DNA from 2 places in the Paenibacillus sp. FSL H8-0280 genome. Region 2 is predicted to be linked to the other one. Evidence: riboswitches for the same ligand, from Rfam matches in the RefSeq annotation. Region 2 holds a riboswitch; the other holds the start of a gene.
The links. A riboswitch is a leader RNA that binds a small molecule or an ion and turns the genes downstream of it on or off. The one in region 2 is predicted to bind glycine.
Positions count from the first base shown of each region.

Region 1 (10,829 bases), 2.2 Mb from region 2:
CCAATGACCATATAGGCTTTTTCTTCGCCAAAATCAACACCTTGTGGATACTGAATGACAGAGATACCTGTGGATAAAATGAAAGCTTTGGATTCCTTTGTACCATGCGGAATAGCCAGGCCGTTCCCTACATAGGTCGAGACAATCTCTTCACGTTCAATCATCTTCTCAATGTAATCAGCGGTAATATGTCCCGCATCCTTCAGAATCTGTCCTGCCATACGAATCGCTTCGTATTTGTCCTGAGCCGTCGCATTCATGATGACTTTATCTGTTGTTAACATACTCATAATGGTTGACCTCCAATTTCGATTTTACTGCGATAAAATCCAACCAGTTCCTGGGACAGGTAATGAATGAGTTCATCCCTGATTCCCTTTTCCAGCAATGTAATCATTTCTTCCTGTAATAACAGTGCGCTGATCTCACTGAGAACCTCCAGGCTTTCCTTGGATAATTCTCTGGGACCAAGCATCAAGAGGATATGGGTAACTCCTGCCGGATCATCCGGCGTACGAAGGAGTGGCTCCGCGAGCTGAAACAAGCTAATGGACGGCCTGTAAATTCCCTCACTGCGTGTATGAAATAATGCAAGTCTTGTGCCGGGAATCTTCTGACTCCCCACTGCTTCACGTGCCTCCAACCGTTTTGCGATCTCCCCCGGTTCCTTCAGCACACCAGATCCATGGAGTACGTTGCACATCGCATATACGGTTTTATAGAAACCGATATCTTGGTTATCCAACGGATACACCTGAAACTTGCCAATAATTCGGACGATTTCAACTAAAATAGCTTCCATTCCATCCGGGTCCGAGTAACGACTTGTCGTCTGAACCTCGGCTTCACGAGGCTTGTGATGCTGTCGTTGTAACGTTGTTGTTCGGATAAAATGACGCAGACGTTCGCTCTCTTCAGCCGTAAGCAGTGGACTCACTTTGTAATACTGATGCTCATCCATCGGCAGATCAACAGTGGATAACACCAGATCATATTGATCTGTAGGTATCCGGGCAGCTTCATACCAGGACACGCTGTCCATGATCCGAATCTCAGGAATCTCCTTGGACAGTCGGCTGGAAAGCATGCGTGATGATCCAATTCCGCTTGTACACACGATGATTGCCCTGATCTCCCGTTTCAATGCACGTAACCTCTCAATGGAAGCTCCAAAGTGCATGACCAGGAAACCAATTTCCTCATCCGGAACGTCTGTGCCTGGCCAAGCTTGATGCACGGATTTTTTGACCTCTTCAAAGAGGGAATCATAATCCTTGCGAATCTGCTGCAGTAGCGGATTACGAATCATCTGTTGTCCTTCAATTCGCTCCATTACAGGTTGCATATGACCAAGTAGACCTTCTCGAAGCAAACGATCCTCATGAAAGGCATAATGCGTTCTCGCTTGCATCTGATCAATCAGTGAATGTACCCTGTCTAGTAAAATCAAGTCGTCTATTGGCAACAGCCGCGAAGAATGAATCCGCTGCTCCGTCTCAACTAATAGTCTGTGAAAATAAGCTTGCTCATCTTGGGAGAATGTCAGCCCCAGCTGGGTCGATAACACACCACACAAGCGGGAAGCCATATAAGGTGGAACCTTCATCTCATCCTGCTCTGCGACTTCATCTCCCTTGTTCTCCAGGGGAGGTATACGGCCAATGCCAAAGCCTTTACGAATACGTACAACCGCTACGGATAATTGAATCAGCAACTTCATGTATTGGCGTTCCGGGATGTTCTCCAGCCATTCGATATCTGGTTGCCATAACGCATTTTCGACCGTAAGTACATCACCATGTCCAATCATATCCAACAATTTTTGGTTTACGATGGAGCCCCCTTGTTCAGGTTGTCTTCCGAACAGGTCGGATTCATCCAAAAATTCGAGAGCAAGTGCAGCTATGGCTGTGCGATGAATCGTCTCACTTCCGTTAATCTTGACGCCATATCCACGTCTGCGAACCAGCTTTAGTCCCGCCTGACGAATCCGTGACTCCAGATCGTCCAGATCAGTGGTTACGGTTGATACGGTCACTTTCAGATCCGAAGCCAAGGCGAGTAACTTTACAGGCTCCGGTTCATCCAGCAGGATACAAAGCATGAAGAGCTTACGCTCTTCTGGCGTAAACTCTACATATTCTTTACCCTCTAGTTGCTGGCGCAATACAGCCAGATCATCGGAACTGGCATCGATTCGGATACCGGTTCCTGATTTTTTTTCCAGCTTCATGCCCAAAGGTTCAAGCCATTGTTCAATCATTTGCAGCTCCCGGTGAACCGTTCGGGTACTGACCTTTACTTCAACGGCGATTTCGCCGGCAGTGACTTCATGTGGATGCTCCAGCAGGAACTCCACGATTTCACGTTGTCTTTTGGTAATACTCATATCTCAGCCTCCGGCTCAGGGAAAACAAATGCGTGCAATTACTTCAGACGTTCAACGAGCGCATCGTATTCCGGGCTTTTTAGGAAGTTGTCGATGGATATATGTTCTGCGTTCGGCGCAACGGAGCGGGCACGATCGGTCAATACTTGTTGTGTGATCACCACGTCTGCATCCGGCGGGATATCACTGATAGCCGTATTGGTCACCGTAACGTCAATCCCCTCTGCCTTCATCTTCTTGCGTAGAATGGAAGCACCCATGGCACTTGACCCCATGCCTGCATCACAGGAGAAGACAATTTTCTTCACGTCTGTTTTGACTGTAGAAGAAGCCATATCTGCGGCTCTGTCTGCTTCACGTTGATTAGCCGTAATACCAGCGTTTGGCACGGTTCCTTGACTCTTCATGTCTTTCATCCGACTGGATGCGGACTCCAGATCTTCGTCCTTTTGTTTACCCGTTTTCAGCAACACTGCTGCAACCAGGAAAGAAACGACGGCTGCTACAAGCACCCCTGCGAACATCGGCAGGTATCCACCTTTTGGTGTTAAGAAGAAATACGCGATAATACTACCCGGTGATGGTGCTGAAACAAGTCCTGCTCCGGTGAGCATGAATGTTAATGTACCTGCGACGCCACCCGCAATTGCAGCAAGAATCAGAATCGGTCTCATCAGAATGTAAGGGAAGTAGATCTCATGAATTCCCCCGAAGAAATGAATGATTACGGCACCCGGTGCAGAAGATTTGGCCATTCCGCGTCCGAAGAAACAGTAAGCAAGTAAGATACCAAGTCCCGGACCCGGGTTTGATTCAAGCATGTATAATACGGATTTCCCTAATTCTCTCGCTTGATCTGTTGCAATTGGTGTAAGAATCCCGTGGTTGATTGCATTGTTCAGGAACAATACTTTACCTGGTTCAATGATTAGGTTGACCAGCGGCAGCAAACCAAGATTCATTAAGCCCTGTACACCGGCAGATAATACTTTGCTAATCGCTTCTACAGCAGGCCCGATGCCCAGTAGCGCAAAAATCCCCAAGATCCCGCCAATAATACCGGCTGAGAAGTTGTTAACAAGCATTTCAAATCCGGCTTTAACTTTACCTTCAATCGATTTATCGAATTTTTTGATAATCCATGCGGCCAGTGGTCCGGCAATCATGGCACCTAGGAACATCGGAATATCACTACCCACGATGACCCCTATGGTCATAATGGCACCCACGACACCACCACGCTGACCATGCACCATCGTACCCCCGGTGTAACCAATTAACAGTGGCAGCAAATATTTGATCATCGGATCGACTAGCTGCGCAAGCGTCTCGTTAGGGAACCAGCCTGTTGGAATGAACAGAGCCGTAATTAATCCCCAGGCGATGAACGCTCCCATATTAGGCATGACCATACCACTCAGGAATCGGCCAAAACGCTGAACACCTACCCGTAGCCCACCTTTGGAATTGGACGATTGGTCCAAATTACTCATTGTATTATCCTCCTTGGATCAAGTGATTATGATTTATGAAAGGGGTATCATTTCTCCCCTGCTGTAATCCTAAGCGAGAATGCTCTCCTGTTCAATCAAATGAAAGCGTACTTTCGTCATGAACAATGATGACAACATTAGGTTATGTAATCGTTTTAATTGATGCATAATGGCTGAACCCATTGGTACACAAGGCTTTTCTTGCCTATGACTTTTGTCATTTCCAGAATCATTTTCTAACCTATAGCTTGGTCCAATCAGGTGATTTACATCCACAATCTGCTTCAATCCACATTCAAAACCATTCTTGGAAAGCACAAAAAACCTGTGCAAGCATCCGGCTCACACAGGTCGAAACAATATGAAGCTCATTTCATTTGGTTATAAAATATATGTTAATAAGTACAAGTTCGTTGATGCTATTCTTCCGTATGTTTACGATATGCGTCTGCATTCATCAATGTAGACAATGCTGCTGTCAGATCTCCCTCAACACGGATCTCAATCATCCAGCCTTCCTCGTAAGGAGAGCTGTTCACAAGTTCAGGGGAGTCCTGCAACGAATCATTCACTGCAATAATTGAACCTGTGACGGGAGAGAACAAGTCCGAAACCGTTTTGACCGATTCGATCGTTCCAATGCTGTCCTCTGCTTTTACATTGGTTTCAAGGTCAGGCAATTCCACAAACACAATATCACCCAGCTGATGCTGCGCGAACTCGGTAATGCCAATACGTACAGTATCCTCCCCTACGGTTTGCACCCATTCGTGCTCTTCACTGTACAGGAAATCACTTTTCAATTCGCTCATCGATATCCGCCTCGCTTTTCATTAATGAGTACATGCGTTCTTTGACCTTAACCTTTTTCCCAGAACATAGCGTATGATATTTTTGAATCAAATGTCAAGATACCTCACAATTTATTTGCTGAACACCTCTAAATCCTGTAACCGGATTACACTCTTTCTTCATATACTGGTGAATATTAGAATAGTAAGCGCAGTCTTTCTAAATACACGAACGATAACATTAAAAATAAATTAAATATTCGGTTTTTAATCATTATCTATGATATCGTTCTTGACATCGGTAGTGGATTCACGTTTTAATGAGAGGAGTAAATGTGTTTATTGGACTATGTTATACCCGCGGATGAATGTAAAGGGAGAGATTACCCGTGACACCCGATTCGGGATGTGCATGTGGTAACGCCGAAGGAGTAAACCACCGATAAGCGGGGGTGAATCTCTCAGGCAAAAGGACTTTTACGGGACGCAACTCTGGAGAGCATCTATTCGCCCTGTGCGGGCGTTATGATCACCCAAGGGGAAACCTGCTGCACATCGTAGCGGGGTAACTCTCAGGTACAAGGGACAGAGCCTTAGAATACAGCGTGCTACTTGGCATGCCGATTCTTTGGCCTGTCCTTTTCCTTTTTCCCAAAAAACGAAAAACAGGATGTAGAACGGCGCTGCCATAGCTGCCCTTACCATACTTATGTGATGAAAATATCTAGCTGAAAATTTAAAAATACCCTGGTTCATTGATCCACGATTGTATATCCGGCCGGCTGACGGCCTATGACGAGGTGATTTGATGTCCGATTTGCTTAGAACACCACTCTTCCCACTGTATCAGCAATACGAAGGCGTACGGTGCATTGATTTTGGAGGCTGGGAGCTTCCGGTACAATTTAGCGGAATCCAGAAAGAACATGAAGCAGTACGCGAGCGCGCGGGACTGTTCGATGTATCCCATATGGGCGAATTCACAGTACAGGGTGAGCAGGCTGAAGTTTTTTTGCAACAAATGATGACCAATGATGTGACCACGCTGGTTCCCGGTCAAGCCCAGTACACCCTGATGTGTTATCCAAATGGCGGTGTGGTGGATGATCTGCTCGTGTATAAGCTGGAAGATCAGCATTATATGCTTGTGGTTAACGCCTCCAACATCGACAAGGATTGGGCGTGGCTGCAAGAGCACTTGATCCCCGGCGTAAGTATGACCAACGATTCGGAGCAAACGGCGCTGCTCGCCTTGCAAGGTCCACTGGCTGTAGACATTATCGGGAAAGTTACAGATACGGATGTAAGCTCGATTGAACCGTTTCGTTTTGTGCAGGATGCTGAAGTATGTGGAGTAAAATTACTGTTGTCCCGTACCGGATATACCGGTGAAGATGGCTTTGAACTATATGTTCCTGCGGACCAGGCTGCTGTGGTCTGGAATGGATTAATGCAAGCCGGTGAAGGTCACGGACTTGTACCGACAGGCCTCGGTGCTCGGGATACACTGCGCTTTGAAGCAAAGCTCCCTCTGTATGGACAGGAATTGTCGGCAACTATCTCTCCACTCGAAGCTGGCGTAGGTATGTTTGTAAAGCTGAATGCAGGACCTTTTATCGGACACGAAGCCTTGTTACAGCAAAAAACTGACGGGCCCGCCCGCAAACTGGTCGGCATCGAAGTGTTGGAGCGCGGTATTCCCCGCCCCCACTATCCGATTTACGCCGAAGGCGTACAGATTGGTGAAGTGACAACAGGCACGCAATCACCTACATTGAAGCGTAATCTGGGGCTTGCCCTCATCGACAGCAAATACGCTGCGCTGGGAACCCCGCTTGAGATTGAGATCCGCGGCAAGAAACTGAAAGCGGAGGTCGTGAAGACCCCTTTTCATAAACGGACACGTACGTCGAAGACACCTACTCAAGGAGCTGATCAAGCATGAGCAAGCACCGTTACATTCCCATGACCGAGCAAGATCAGAGCACGATGCTCGCAACCATCGGTGTGGATACGCTGGAGGATCTTTTTCAGGACATTCCGCAGGAGATTCGTTATCAGGGCGAGCTGCCCGTATCCTCCAAACTTGATGAATATGCGCTGACACGTCATATGTCCAAACAAGCTGGCGCCAACGCCAATTTCGAAACACACGCCAGCTTCCTCGGCGCAGGCATATACGATCATCATGTTCCTTCCGTCATCAATCATGTCATTTCCCGTTCCGAGTTCTACACTGCCTACACACCTTATCAGCCTGAGATCAGCCAAGGTGAACTGCAGGCCATTTTCGAATTTCAATCCTACATCTGTGAATTAACCGGTATGGCTGTAGCCAATGCCAGTATGTATGACGGTGCAACAGCTTTTGCGGAAGCCGGTAATCTGGCCGCAGCGGCAACTCGTCGCAAACAGCTCATCGTATCCCGTACCGTTCATCCGGAAGCCCGTCAGGTATTGCAGGCATATGCGCACGGACTCCGTCTGGAGATTGTCGAGATTGGTTATAAGGATGGCGTCACTGACTGGGATGCCCTGCAAACCGCCATATCAGACGATACCGCTGCTGTCATGATCCAGAGTCCGAACTTCTTTGGTGCCGTGGAAAATGTGAAGCAGGCTGCCGACCTCGTGCATGCGCACAAGGGCCTGCTCGTTGTAAGTGCCAACCCGCTATCGCTGGGTCTGCTGGAAGCCCCAGGCAAGCTGGGTGCCGACATCGTTGTAGGTGATGCGCAGCCCCTCGGCATCGCCGCTTCACTCGGCGGTCCAACATGCGGATATTTCGCTGTATCCCAGCCTCATATGCGCCGAATTCCTGGCCGAATCGTAGGCCAGACCACGGATCGCAACGGCAAGCGTGGTTTTGTACTCACACTGCAAGCACGTGAACAGCATATCCGCCGCGAAAAGGCGACATCCAACATCTGTTCCAACCAAGCTTTGCTTGCACTCAGCGCATCTGTGTATATGTCCATCATGGGTAAACTGGGTATGATCGATGTCGCGGATCTGAATTTGCAAAAGAGTCATTACACCCTGAATACATTAACTGCAATTCCTGGAGTTAACCTTACTTTTAATGCACCAACATTTAATGAATTCGTGATTAAACTTCCTGAAGGAACAGACGTGAATGCTCTTCAGTTGAAACTGCTGGATGCGGGCTTTATTGGTGGCTACGAACTTGGACGTGATTATCCGGAGCTTGCCGGACATATGCTGATTGCTGTTACAGAACGGCGCACTAAGGAAGAGATTGACGAATTCGCACGAGCATTGGAGGGATCGCTGTGACTCAGGAAACGACGACAACGACAACATCGGTACAAGGACAATCGGAAGCGAGTACAGCTGTCTCCACTTCGGCTCAATCTGTGTTAGAAAAATTCAACGCACAGACCTTATCTCCTGCTTCGGAACAATCATTGATTTTTGAACTCAGCAGCCCTGGACGTGTCGCTTATTCCTTGCCAGAATGTGACGTTCCTCGCCAGTCTGCCCATACGTTGATTCCCCGGGAAATGCTCCGTTCGGAAGCAGCGGCACTGCCGGAAGTGTTTGAGGTAGATGTTATTCGACACTATACCGCTCTGTCCCGCCGCAACTTCGGCGTAGATAACGGATTCTATCCACTGGGCTCTTGTACGATGAAATACAATCCAAAGATTAATGAGGATGTTGCCCGTTATAACGGTTTTGCCAAAATCCATCCGTACCAGCACGAATCCAGCATTCAAGGTGCACTAGAACTGTTATATACGTTGCAAAACGACCTTGCAGGTCTGACAGGTATGGACGCTGTGACCTTGCAACCAGCCGCTGGTGCCCATGGAGAATGGACTGGACTTATGATGATTCGTGCCTACCACGAAGGTCGTGGCGAACAACGTACCAAAGTCATCGTGCCTGATTCCTCTCATGGTACCAACCCGGCAAGTGCAACCGTTGCAGGATTTGAGACTGTGACAATTCCATCCCGTGCAGACGGACTGGTCGATCTGGACGCGCTCCGTGCGGCCGTTGGTTCCGATACGGCAGCATTGATGCTGACCAACCCGAATACACTTGGTTTGTTCGAGAAAGACATTCAGGAGATTGCATCCATCGTACACCAGGCTGGTGGCTTGTTGTATTACGACGGAGCCAACTCCAATGCCATTATGGGCATTACACGTCCGGGTGATATGGGCTTTGACGTGGTGCATCTGAACTTGCACAAAACGATGAGTACACCTCATGGCGGTGGTGGACCAGGTGCCGGACCAGTTGGTGTGAAGAATCGCCTGATTCCATTCCTGCCTAAACCAATGGTGATCAAGAATGATGATGGTATGTATGCATTCGATCGTGAAGGCGATCAATCCATTGGCCGGGTGAAAGCCTACTACGGTAACTTCGGTATATTGGTACGTGCCTATGCCTACATTCGTACCTATGGACCGGAAGGATTGCGCCGTGTATCTGAATGTGCGGTACTCAATGCTAACTATATGATGGCCCGTCTCGCACCTTACTACGAGATTCCGTATCCGGGTGTATGCAAACATGAATTTGTCATGTCTGGTCGGGGGTTGAAGCAATATGGTGTACGCACACTTGACGTTGCCAAACGATTGCTTGATTTTGGATATCACCCACCTACGGTGTACTTCCCGCTCAACGTGGAGGAATGCATCATGATCGAGCCGACAGAAACCGAAAGTAAAGAAACGCTGGATGGGTTCATTGATACGATGATACGGATTGCCAAAGAAGCGGAAGAGACACCTGAATTGGTCCTGAACGCACCTTACGGAACACCGGTTACTCGTCTTGATGAGACAACCGCGGCACGCAAACCTGTACTGAATTGTGCTTGCAGTTAAGCACTAAGTGTATTACTAATCATGCTCTTGCTGATGTTAACTACACCAGTAAGAGCATTTTTTTGGCTAGACATTACAGGACCTTTCTCCTCGTACTCCCCTTCTAATTCCTATACGTTCGAGCAACAAAAAAAGCCAGTACCCGCTGTAACAGCGGATACCGGCAAAATCGCTGCATCAATGCAGCTCATTATCGGAAAAAGAAAAACCTCAAATCCGGAGGAAACCCCGGCAAAATTACGCTTGAATGCTTTGAACCAATTCAACAACTTGTTCAGCCGTTTGCATATCCAGAGCTTTAGCAGCCAGTTCCTGCATATCCGCACGGGACAGCTTGGTGATCTGACTACGAGCTGGCAGAATGGAGGTTGCGCTCATGCTGAACTCATCCAATCCAAGACCAAGCAGCAATGGAATTGCTGTTTCGTCTCCTGCCATCTCACCACACATACCAACCCATTTGCCTTCACGATGCGCTGCATCGATAACCATTTTAACCAAACGCAAAATGGCTGGGTTGTAAGGTTGATACAGATAAGCTACTCGTTCGTTCATACGGTCAGCAGCCATCGTGTATTGAATCAGATCGTTCGTTCCGATACTGAAGAAATCCACTTCTTTCGCAAATTGATCCGCCAGAACTGCAGTCGAAGGAATTTCGACCATGATTCCGAGTTGAATGCTGTCAGAAACAGCAATACCTTCAGCAACCAGCTTCTCTTTCTCTTCGAGCAAGACAGCTTTTGCTTCACGGAATTCACCGAGTGTTGCGATCATTGGGAACATGACACGCAGGTTTCCATGTACGCTTGCACGCAGCAATGCACGCAATTGTGTACGGAAGATATCCAGACGGTCCAAACACAGACGAACTGCGCGGAAGCCGAGGAATGGATTCATTTCTTTTGGCAGATCCAGGTATGGAAGCTCTTTGTCTCCACCGATGTCGAGTGTACGAACAACGACAGGTTTGCCTTCCATTTTTTCCAGTACCGCTTTGTAAGCATTATACTGAATGTCTTCGGAAGGAAGCTTGTCTCTGCCCATGTACAAGAACTCGGTACGGTACAGGCCTACAGCCTCGCCGCCGTTTTCCAGAACACCCGTTACGTCATTTGGTGTACCAATGTTAGCTGCAAGTTCAACATGAACGTTGTCCACCGTTACCGTTGGCTCATCACGAAGTTTTCTCCACTCTGCACGTTGTGCATCATACTGTTCCTGTTTGGCACGGTATTCAGCAATAACTTCATCAGTAGGGTTAACCAGTACGTGACCATCCAGACCG
Region 1 is NZ_CP150296.1:5,340,069-5,350,897, forward strand. Features, by position in the region: gene MHI12_RS23235 (PTS sugar transporter subunit IIA) at 1-290, opposite strand, end outside; gene MHI12_RS23240 (BglG family transcription antiterminator) at 287-2,389, opposite strand; gene MHI12_RS23245 (PTS mannitol transporter subunit IICB) at 2,428-3,882, opposite strand; gene gcvH (glycine cleavage system protein GcvH) at 4,302-4,694, opposite strand; glycine riboswitch at 5,038-5,160, shown strand; gene gcvT (glycine cleavage system aminomethyltransferase GcvT) at 5,482-6,618, shown strand; gene gcvPA (aminomethyl-transferring glycine dehydrogenase subunit GcvPA) at 6,615-7,970, shown strand; gene gcvPB (aminomethyl-transferring glycine dehydrogenase subunit GcvPB) at 8,051-9,541, shown strand; gene ptsP (phosphoenolpyruvate--protein phosphotransferase) at 9,779-10,829, opposite strand, start outside.
Region 1: another riboswitch for glycine. It lies ahead of gcvT (glycine cleavage system aminomethyltransferase GcvT); the one in region 2 lies ahead of sdaAB (L-serine ammonia-lyase, iron-sulfur-dependent subunit beta).

Region 2 (10,829 bases):
CGCATGGTTGTGCCCAATCTGTTCTCAATCGTAGCGAGTACGGGGATGTTGTTTTTGTTTTATCGCAAAAGCATACCCCTTCGCTACGACATCTCCGCGGCACGTGACCCGAAGGAAGCAATACGTGATCCACGGATGTTCCGAATCGCCTGGTTCATGCTTGGCCTGTTACTGGTTGCCTATGCATCCAGTGAGTTTCTGCCGATTCCCGTGTCGGTTATCGTTGGCTCCGTTGCGTTGCTGTTCGCTTTGTTGGCACGCAAGAGCGAGGCTGTTGATCTGAAACGGGTAATCAAGGAAGCGCCATGGTCGATTGTGGTGTTCTCGGTGGGCATGTATATCGTCGTATATGGACTGCGTAATGCAGGGTTAACGGATCATCTGAGCCGCTGGCTGGATGCCATAGCAGAGCATGGTCTACTGGCTGCTTCGCTCGGGATGGGCATCATCGCTGCTGTATTATCATCGGTGATGAACAACTTGCCGACCGTCTTGATTAACCTGCTAGCCATCCAGGGCGCACATACCGAAGGTATCATTCAGGAAGCATTGATCTATGCCAATGTCATCGGTTCCGATCTGGGTCCCAAAATGACCCCGATTGGATCACTTGCCACATTGCTGTGGCTGCACGTGTTGTCTCGCAAAGGTGTGAAGATCACATGGGGGTATTATTTCAAAGCAGGCATCATCCTGACGATTCCAACATTGTTGATTACCCTAGCCGGGTTGGCATTGTGGTTATGGATTCTGGGTTAGTAAAATTAGATTTTACATTAAGTATCAATAAGATAATTCTGTTGTAATGTAAAAGGCTGCTCTCACAGCTGGTGTTAAGCACTGGCAGCGAGGCAGTTTTTTTCTGCTTTTGTACCTTCTATAGAAGAAACAGATTTTCTTTCTGTTAAGCACCTAAGCATTTACATAAGGCAAGCCCATTGTAGGGCTGGCCTTCTTTGCCTACTTCCCAGGCAGGAGATTGAAATGCCTGAGGCCTATCAAGCGCTGACACAGCGCAGGGAAACCGCGATCGTAGTGGAGGGGACGGAATCGATTCTGAAGAAGCGAAGCGTTCGCCTTTGTCTCCTAATTACAACAATTCAAATTGTTGATCAGAGAAATTTGGAGACAACAGCGATCAGAAGAACGATCCTTAACCGGAACGGCCACTCAAGGTATCAGATACTTCATATATCTATAAGTAAATTTTTTTCATGGAAATCTGGACACAATACGGATTGAAACAACGTCCGTTCCCGTAGCGACCTCTTCAGCGCTAGATTAAATCTCAGATAAATTTCAATATACAGCCGATATTTTTAACATTGCGTTTACAAAACACTGATTTTAAGATGACATACCGAAACTACAATGAGTAAAGAGTTGATGGTGAACAAACAAATTCACAAAACGCCATCACTACATTGGGGGAGGAAAACAAAACATGTTTAAAAAGTTGCCGTTTATTTTGATGACCTTAACGTTCGTACTGGTTCTCGCAGCATGCGGATCGAAAAATGACGCTGGTACAGAGGGTGCCGCAAGCAATGGATCAGGAGAAGCTGCTACTGAGCTTAGCGGTAACATTCTGGCAGTCGGATCGACAGCATTGCTACCTCTGGTAGAACAAGCTGGACAGAAATTTATGGCAGTTGATGAATATAAGAACGTAACCGTTCAAGTTCAAGGTGGCGGTAGTGGTACTGGTTTGACACAAGTATCTGACGGACAAGCTACAATCGGTAACTCTGATGTATTTGCAGAAGAGAAACTGGAGGACGAAGCCAAAGTAAAAGAATTGGTTGACCATCAAGTAGCAGTAGTAGCTATGGCGCCAGTTAGCAACAAAGATGCAGGTGTAGAAGATTTGACGAAGCAACAACTGATCGACATTTTCTCCGGTAAAGTAACGAACTGGAAAGATGTTGGCGGCGCGGATCAAGCAATCGTTATTGTAAACCGTCCGAGTAGTTCCGGTACTCGTGCAACTTTCGAGAAATATGCATTGGGTGAAAAAATGGGTGATATCCAAGGTTCCATTCAAGAAGATTCTTCAGGTAACGTAAGAAAACTGGTAGCTGAAACGCCAGGTGCTATTGGTTACCTTGCCTTGTCTTACTTGGATGACAGCTTGCAAGTGTTGAAATACGAAGGTGTAGAAGCAACAGTTGAGAACGTAGAAGCAGGAACTTATCCAGTGTGGGCTTACGAGCATATGTACACAAAAGGTGAGCCTGATGCAGCAACAAAAGCATTCTTGGACTACATCTTGAGTGACGAAATTCAACAAAACGACGTGACAGAACTTGGATACATTCCAATGTCAGGTATGAAAGTAAAACGCGATGCAGCAGGTAATGTGGTTGAGTAATCTTTGAACTTGCGCATACAGCGAAAGAGGCGGACTTAGGTCCCGCCTCTTTACGCGGTTTGCTCTAAAATAATCCCATATTTTGCATTAATTCTACTATAGAAGGATGGTTGTTATGGAACAGACCGAAGGGGGAACGGTAATGAATAACAAGTTGAAACCGCGCCGGCCCTTAAAAGAGAAACATTATTGGGAAGAGTGGACGGGACGGATCTATACGTCGATTTGTGTCGTTTTCCTGATCGTTGTCATGTTTTCCATTGTTTATTTTGTAGCGTCCAAGGGACTATCGACATTTTTCCAAAATGGAATAAGCATCAGCGAATTTCTTGGTGGGAAAACGTGGAATCCAACAGGGGAACCTGCGTTCTACGGGGCATTACCGTTCATTACAGGTTCTTTCATTACAACCTTGCTTGCAGCACTGATCGCAAGTCCGCTTGGCCTGTGTGCAGCGCTCTTCATGACAGAGATTGTTCCGGGTAAAGGGAAAAAGATCTTGCAGCCTGCGATTGAGCTCTTGTCCGGAATTCCATCCGTTGTGTACGGATTTATCGGTCTGAGTGTCATCGTACCTTTGCTTCGCAGTATCTTTGGTGGAACAGGCGTCGGGATTGCAGCCGGATGTCTTGTTCTCGCCGTAATGATTCTTCCTACGGTGACAAGTATTATGGCAGATGCATTATCCGCGTTACCAAAAGGATTGCGTGAATCTTCCTACGCACTCGGTGCCACTCGCTGGCAAACCATCTACCGTGTTATTATCCCAACGACTTTGCCAGCTTTGTTGACAGGTGTCGTATTGGGGATGGCCCGTGCTTTTGGCGAGGCTCTTGCTGTACAGATGGTTATCGGTAATGCGCCGCATGTTCCAACATCCTTGCTCGAATCAGCTTCAACACTAACAAGTGTAATTACACTCAGCATGGGTAACACCACGATGGGTTCTGTTCATAACAATGCACTGTGGAGTATGGCGCTTGTCCTGTTGGTGATGACCTTTGTCTTCGTCATTCTGGTTCGCCTGCTTGAAAGGAGAAACCGGGTATGAAAATGAAGGCAAAGACGGTAGATAAAATTGCAACATCCGTTATCGTTGTACTGGCCCTGTTCATTGTTATTCTATTGCTCGGGCTGCTTGGCTTCATCATGTATAGAGGCATTGGGCATATTAGCTGGAACTTCCTGACGAGCGCACCACAGTTGCTTAAGGGTGGCGGCGGGATTGGTCCACAGCTCTTCAACTCCGTATTCTTGCTTGTCCTGACTTTGATTGTTACCATTCCACTCGGGTGGGGCGGCGGAATTTACATGGCAGAGTACGCCAAACCAGGCAAGATTACCAGCTTCATTCGTCTGGTCGTTGAAGTATTGTCATCATTCCCATCCATCGTTATCGGTTTGTTTGGTCTCTTGCTGCTAGTAAATCAATTTGGTCTTGGTTTCTCCCTAATCTCGGGTGCCTTGGCTCTGGCGATCTTTAACTTGCCACTGATGGTGCGGACAACGGAGCAGGCCTTCCGTGCCGTTCCGAAGGAACAGAAGGAAGCAGGTCTGGCGCTTGGACTGTCCAAGTGGAAGATTATTACTTCGATTCTGCTACCTGTGGCATTGCCGAGCTTGATTACGGGTACGATCCTGGCATCGGGTCGGATCTTCGGTGAAGCAGCTGCGCTGATGTTCACCGCAGGTATGAGTAGTCCACCATTGGACTTTACAGATTGGAATCCGACGAGTCCAAGATCACCGCTTAATCCTTTCCGTCCGGCAGAGACACTTGCTGTTCATATCTGGAAAGTAAATAGTGAAGGTATTGGGCCAGATTCCAAAGAAGTGGCAGCAGGGGCGTCCGCCGTGCTTGTCATTCTCGTGCTGGCGTTCAATCTAAGTGCACGCTGGATCGGTCGGGTTGTATTCCGCCGCATGACAGCTTCGAAATAAGGAGGAACCAACATGGCCATACCTTTTGGTACGGAACAGTTAAGCATATATTATGGACATTTCCAGGCGGTCAAGCAGATTAGCCTGACGTTTCCTGAAGCAAGCGTAACGGCTCTTATTGGGCCGTCTGGTTGCGGTAAATCCACGTTCCTCCGGTCGCTGAACCGGATGAACGACGAGATTGCCGGTTCCCGTACAGAGGGACATATCTGGATGGACGGTAACGACCTGAATGAGCCTGGAACCGATGTAATCAAGCTTCGCCAGAAGATTGGCATGGTGTGGCAGAAGCCAAATCCTTTTCATAAGTCCATCTACAACAATATCGCGTTTGGCCCCCGCTACCGTGGTACGAAGAGTAAGAAGGCACTGGATGAAATTGTGGAAAAAAGCTTGCGTCGTGCTGCGCTCTGGGATGAAGTAAAAGACAGATTGCATGAGTCAGCTCTGTCTCTCTCTGGCGGACAACAGCAGCGCCTATGTATCGCTCGCGCCTTGTCTGTTGAACCACAGATTCTGCTGCTCGACGAGCCGGCATCTGCACTTGACCCGGTATCTACGGGTAAAGTTGAAGAGTTGATTACCGAGCTCAAGAAGGAGCTACGAATTGTTATTGTTACCCATAACATGCAGCAGGCGGCACGCATCTCGGATTACACGGCTTATTTCTATCTGGGAAGCATGATTGAGCACGGGGATACGGAGCATATTTTCACGAACCCGGACAATCGTCTGACGCAAGAATACATCATGGGTCGTTTCGGTTAATTGGATCATGGAGTGTCACATAGAGCAACAGACAGAGAGATTAAGAAATAAATAGAGACAAAAGAAAGCACAATGCCTGGACGGTTGTTCGGGAGTTGTGCTTTTTTAATTTCATTTTGGAAAAAATTGCTGTATGTAAAGCAATCATGCTACGATATTTAGTAATAAGAGAACGTTTACATTACTTTGAAGGAGATGTTGATAATCACTACGGACCAGATGTATTACGACCATATGGCAGCTCAGATTATACAGAACTACACTATTGAGAAACCTGTCGTTTCATATATTCGTCACAACGAGAATCTGACGTACCACGTCGTGGATGAAGCAAGCGCGCAGAAGTATCTGCTGCGTATCCATCAAGCCGCATATGCAAGTATGTCAGGGATTCAACATACGCTTCCTGCGCTGGAGGCAGAGATGAACCTGCTTCATGAGTTAAACGCAACGACAGCATTGCGCGTGCAGCATCCGGTACGCAATGCATCCGGTGAATGGGTCACGGTATGGACAAATGAGGAAGGGAAAGAGATTTGTTGTACAGTACTGGAGTGGATTGAGGGAAGGGACATCCAGCAGGGAGAACGCCTGACAACAGAGCAGATCTATGATCTTGGGGCACAACTGCAGATGCTTCATCAATATGGGCGTGAGCAGAATCAGACAGATCGAACAAAGGTGCGGCCGGCATATGGCAACATCCATGAGAACTTGGTCATGCTAGGGCAGCTAGAGGAAGGTGTCCGACTGGGGATTTTTACAACGGAAGACTTCGATCTGCTTCGTGAGACGTTTGAGAACATTAATGAGCAGTTAGAAACATACCCGCATCACGCAGGGACATGGGGGATCATTCATGGGGATATTACTCGCAACAATCTGCTGATAACGGAGCAGGGAATTTCCATGATTGATTTTTGTCTACACGGTTATGGTTATTATCTTTTTGATGCCGGAGGGGCAGCACTTATGTTCAATCGGGAGGAACGTGACATATTCTTATCCGGTTATACCCAACAGATCGCGCCACTGACGGATCGTGATATTCGATTAATGGAAGGGTTCATGTTGATCTTTACACTGGGTTATTATGCCTTTCAGATGGCAAATGAGTCAAGGCACGAATGGATGAAAGATCGCATGCCGAAGCTATGCAGCAAGTATTGCCGACCTTATGTACAGAACAAGAGCATCTTCTACGAACTGTGATTTATAATCCAGATGTGCAGACTCGGATGGGCTACTGAGTAGTGTGGTTCAAAATAGATGGTTGCCTGAATACCCGAACGGTTTCGTGGACAATATCATAAATAGTAGTGAGCACATCATTGATTGAAGTAGAACGAAATAACCTGTTTAAAAGATCTTTTTATCGCATTAATGTAATGAAAGCTAACAAAATATTCTGGTTATCATCGGTTCAATAGGAAATGATGGATATAAACCCAAAGAAATCGTCAAGTTTGTTGACACTGATCTTCCGGTCGATTAATCTTAATGAAGAAGAAATGAATGACTTCCATGACTGTTCTGACATAAGCTCAGAATGGTTCCATACGGCGGATGATAACGAGCGGGAGAGACCTGGGTTAGCCAAACAAAATGGCTAGTAGTTCAGGCACCGAAGGAGCAAGCTGCTGCGCACCCGGCGCAGTGGTTAATCTCTCAGGTAAATGTACCATCGTTGGACGCAACTCTGGAGAGTGCGCGAACTGCGCCACCCAAGGGGTATATGATCAGTCAGCCCGGTGAACTTGTCTGTAATCGCAGGCAATGCACCTTGTCATCAGACACTGCTGATCGTGAAACTCTCAGGTATCGAGGACAGAGAGAGGGCCTGAGGCCTTCTTCTGTCCTTTTTTGATGTCATCATTCAGTAAATAAGGAACAATGTGGATCAGATTCTGGATGGAAATGACGAATACAATTGGAGGGTTACAAGTGCGATTTAAAGATGTTTTTTCAATTATTGGTCCGTCGATGACGGGGCCTTCAAGTTCACATACAGCTGGAGCGGCAAGGTTAGGGAGAATTGCTCGACAGTGGCTAGGATGTACGCCAGATCGTGCTCGGCTGACGTTGTACGGTTCATTCGCTGACACGTATCAGGGGCACGGAACAGATCTGGCACTGATCGGTGGTCTGCTGGACTATGTCACAGACGATCCGCGTATCCCGGATGCAGAGCAATACGCAGAGGAAGCGGGCATGGAGGTTGAGTTTTATACAAGTGGCCTGCCTGCTCCTCATCCAAATACGGTCAAAATTGAGTTGTGGCATGGAGAACGTGCCTGCTCCTTAATCGGTGCATCCATTGGTGGTGGAAGCGTATCGGTGCATTCGATGAATGATTTTCGTGTTCAGATTAGTGGTGAGTTCCCGACACTCGTTCTTCGACATGCAGACAAAGCAGGGGTGCTTGCGTCGGTAACGTCCACGATCAGTTCATCCGGGGTTAACATCGGGTATATGCAGGTGGACCGGAAAGCCCGTGATGGTGAAGCACTGACTGCTATGGAGATGGACGGTGTGCCTAATCCTGATATGCTCAAGCGTCTAAGGGAGCTGGACCATGTGTTAGACATTCGTGTCATAGATTTGAAGAGAGGAGTTGATTCGGATGCGGTTTAAACATTTGCACGAACTGAATACGATCTGTACAGCGGAATCCAAAACCATTGCTCAGCTGATGATCGAGGAGCAAGTTCAGGAGACCAATACACCGGAAGCGGATGTTGTGCAGCAGATGTCAGAATATTATCAGGTGATGAAGGAAGCGGTACGCAAAGGGTTAACGGAAGATACGACATCACGCAGTGGACTAACAGGTGGAGACGGTAAAAAATTGGCCGAGTACATTCGCAAAGGTGAGACTTGTTCAGGAGATGCTTCCGCACTTGCCATGGCGTATGCCCTGTGTGTATCTGAAGTGAATGCCTCCATGGGTCGGATCGTGGCAACACCAACAGCCGGTTCCTGCGGCATTATCCCCGGTGTGTTTATCAGTTCACAAGAGCGGTTTGGCTGGACGGACGAACACTTGGTAAACGGCTTGTTCTGTGCGGGAGCGATTGGTTATGTTATTGCCAACAATTCATTTATCTCCGGTGCCGAAGGTGGCTGTCAGGCGGAAGTGGGTTCCGCGATCGGCATGGCTGCGGGTGCCATGGTTGAACTGCGTGGAGGTACATCGGAACAGGTCGTTCATGCCGTTGGTTTGGCGTTAAAAAATACACTGGGCCTTATCTGCGATCCGGTGGCAGGCCTTGTTGAAATTCCGTGCATCGTCCGTAATGGACTGGGTGCAGTTACGGCGCTGGCTGCGGCTGACATGGCCTTGGCCGGAGTGCGTAGTGCTATTCCGTCAGATGAAGTCATCGACGTCATGCTGGAAGTAGGCAGTGCGATGCCGAGCCGTCACCGGGAGACAGCCCAGGGCGGGTTGGCCCAGACACCAACCGGCCGCAAAATGATGCAGAAGTTGGCTAAACCAAAGGCAAAGCGTGCCGAGCCTGAGCCGGAGTCTCCTGCTGAAAATGACGTAGAACCTAAGGCATAAATAGGATGGATATGAATTAAATCTAACGCTAACTCGTGAAACCTTGAGCCTTGATTATTAAAGGTGAAGAAGAGCTCATTACTGGATACGAGAAGCCGATACAAACCTTCCTGGTGAAGAGATGTATCGGCTTTTTTTGTCTTTTTCCAACGAAGAAAAACAAAAAAACATTGACGACATATATATCGTATTGATATATTAACTACTGTCATATATCGATACGATATATATGAGAGCGAAACAAAACTAAAGGAGATGGATAGAATGAAAGGAATTTTCCAGACGAGTCTGCTGTTTTTGAAAAACGGAGCCACCATTGTAGGTTTAATTACGGCCGTGCTGTTCCAGGTGTTTTTTAATATCATCTGGCTTAGCGGATACGATCAGGTTAACGAAAGAATGACTCAGTTGGCTGTCACCATCGTGAATGAAGACGGGGTAGCGGCTGAACCGGTGGCCAAGTCTTTGGCGGCAGGTCTGAATTTCGAGATCATACCATCTGAATCAATGCAAGAAGCAAGACAGATGTTAACAGATCGGGATGTGTACATGATTATTGAGATTCCATCAGGTTTCATGCAGCAGGCAGAAGACTTGTCGAAGCCGATGACAGTGAAATATGTGATGAACGAATCAAACGTGGCTACCGTGAAAAGTGTGATGCAGAACGTAGCTGCACAAGTTACAGCGACATTGAATCGTGAAGTACAAGAGAATGGCATTCGCGGAGTGCTGAATCAGTCCGGTATGACTGCTGATCAGTCCGATGCGCTGGCGCTGGGGTTGTCTTCACGCGTGGAGGCAGAGGTGGAGCGACTGAATCCTGTTGATAATTTTGCTTTCTCCATGGTACCGATGTTGATTGTAACGGCTACGTTTACCGGAGCGATGTTGCTTGGCATGAATCTGCAAAAGGTTTCTGGAGAACTGAGTGGCAGGGCAGGGAAATGGGAGCGCTTCTGGGCGCGTAACATCGTGAATGTTGGTGCGGCATTTATCGTTTCGCTTGTTGGATCGGGGATGATGCACGTTATGGGGGTATCCTCAGCAGATGGTTGGTTAATGTTATGGCTGTTCCAGTTGCTGGTCACCATATCTTTTATACTCATGGCTCAGTTGAGCTTGTTGTTGCTTGGCAATGCTGGGGCTTGGTTAAACAGTGCGCTGTTGCCTCTGCTGATGTTGTCCTCGGGCTCAACAATTCCGCGCGATGTAATGTCTGAGTTCTACCAAGGGATCGGTCATTATCTACCGGCGACCTATGCGGTAGAGGGGATGACGAACCTTGTGCTTGGGGGAAACGGGATTGGCCGGGATGCATTGTTTCTTGGGGTAATCGGAGTTACAACGCTGACTCTGGGTGCTTTTAGCATCTGGATCAGACGTTCCAACCCGGCAATCTCTGAACCTCGGAGGGAGAAACAGCCTGCTACTGTACCTGCTGCTCTGGAAGCATCCGTGTCTTCATCCGATCATTGAATATGGGGGGCTGATTGTGATACGTTAAGAGGAATGGAAAGGAGCGGTGCACCGATGAACACGCAGCATGTCATCCTCGGAATACTGCACAATCAGCCATGTTCGGGTTATGAGATCAAGCAGTACTTTGAACAATATTTTTCATTTTTCTTTGATGCCAGCTTTGGCACCATATATCCTACACTCGCGAAGATGGAGAAGTCAGGGTTGCTCACGAAGGAATCGGTGAGGCAGGAAGGGAAACCCGACAAGAACGTGTACTCATTGACTCCGGAGGGAGCAGCACAGTTTCACGCCTACCTGATGAGTCCCCTGGAAGACGAGGTGTTCCGTTCTGATTTTCTGATGCGGTTGTATTTCGGAGAGTTGGCGGATGAGAATACTGTAACGGGGTGGATTTCAACAGAGTTGAAACGCAAGGAATTGTTATATGACAAGCTTCAGCGTCAGATGAAGGAGTTTGGCGAACACATTTCGCCTTCACAACGGTTGTGCATGCAAGTGGGACTTGTGCAATATGAAGCCACCATTCAATTGCTCAAGGAACAACTGGATCAGCCGGAGTAATCCCATGATAGTGATTGATATGCGAAATAGGCGCTCCACAGATCAGGAACAGATCTGTGAGCGCCTATTTCGTTTGATATGCCGATGAATTAAATAGACTCCTGTCTTGCATATGAGCAAGTGTAACTTGATATTTATGTG
Region 2 is NZ_CP150296.1:508,519-519,347, forward strand. Features, by position in the region: gene MHI12_RS02430 (arsenic transporter) at 1-759, shown strand, start outside; gene MHI12_RS02435 (phosphate ABC transporter substrate-binding protein) at 1,445-2,371, shown strand; gene pstC (phosphate ABC transporter permease subunit PstC) at 2,487-3,422, shown strand; gene pstA (phosphate ABC transporter permease PstA) at 3,425-4,312, shown strand; gene pstB (phosphate ABC transporter ATP-binding protein PstB) at 4,325-5,080, shown strand; gene MHI12_RS02455 (phosphotransferase enzyme family protein) at 5,276-6,292, shown strand; glycine riboswitch at 6,648-6,773, shown strand; gene sdaAB (L-serine ammonia-lyase, iron-sulfur-dependent subunit beta) at 7,025-7,714, shown strand; gene sdaAA (L-serine ammonia-lyase, iron-sulfur-dependent, subunit alpha) at 7,704-8,642, shown strand; gene MHI12_RS02470 (YhgE/Pip domain-containing protein) at 8,907-10,121, shown strand; gene MHI12_RS02475 (PadR family transcriptional regulator) at 10,176-10,688, shown strand; gene MHI12_RS02480 (alpha-glycosidase) at 10,823-10,829, opposite strand, start outside.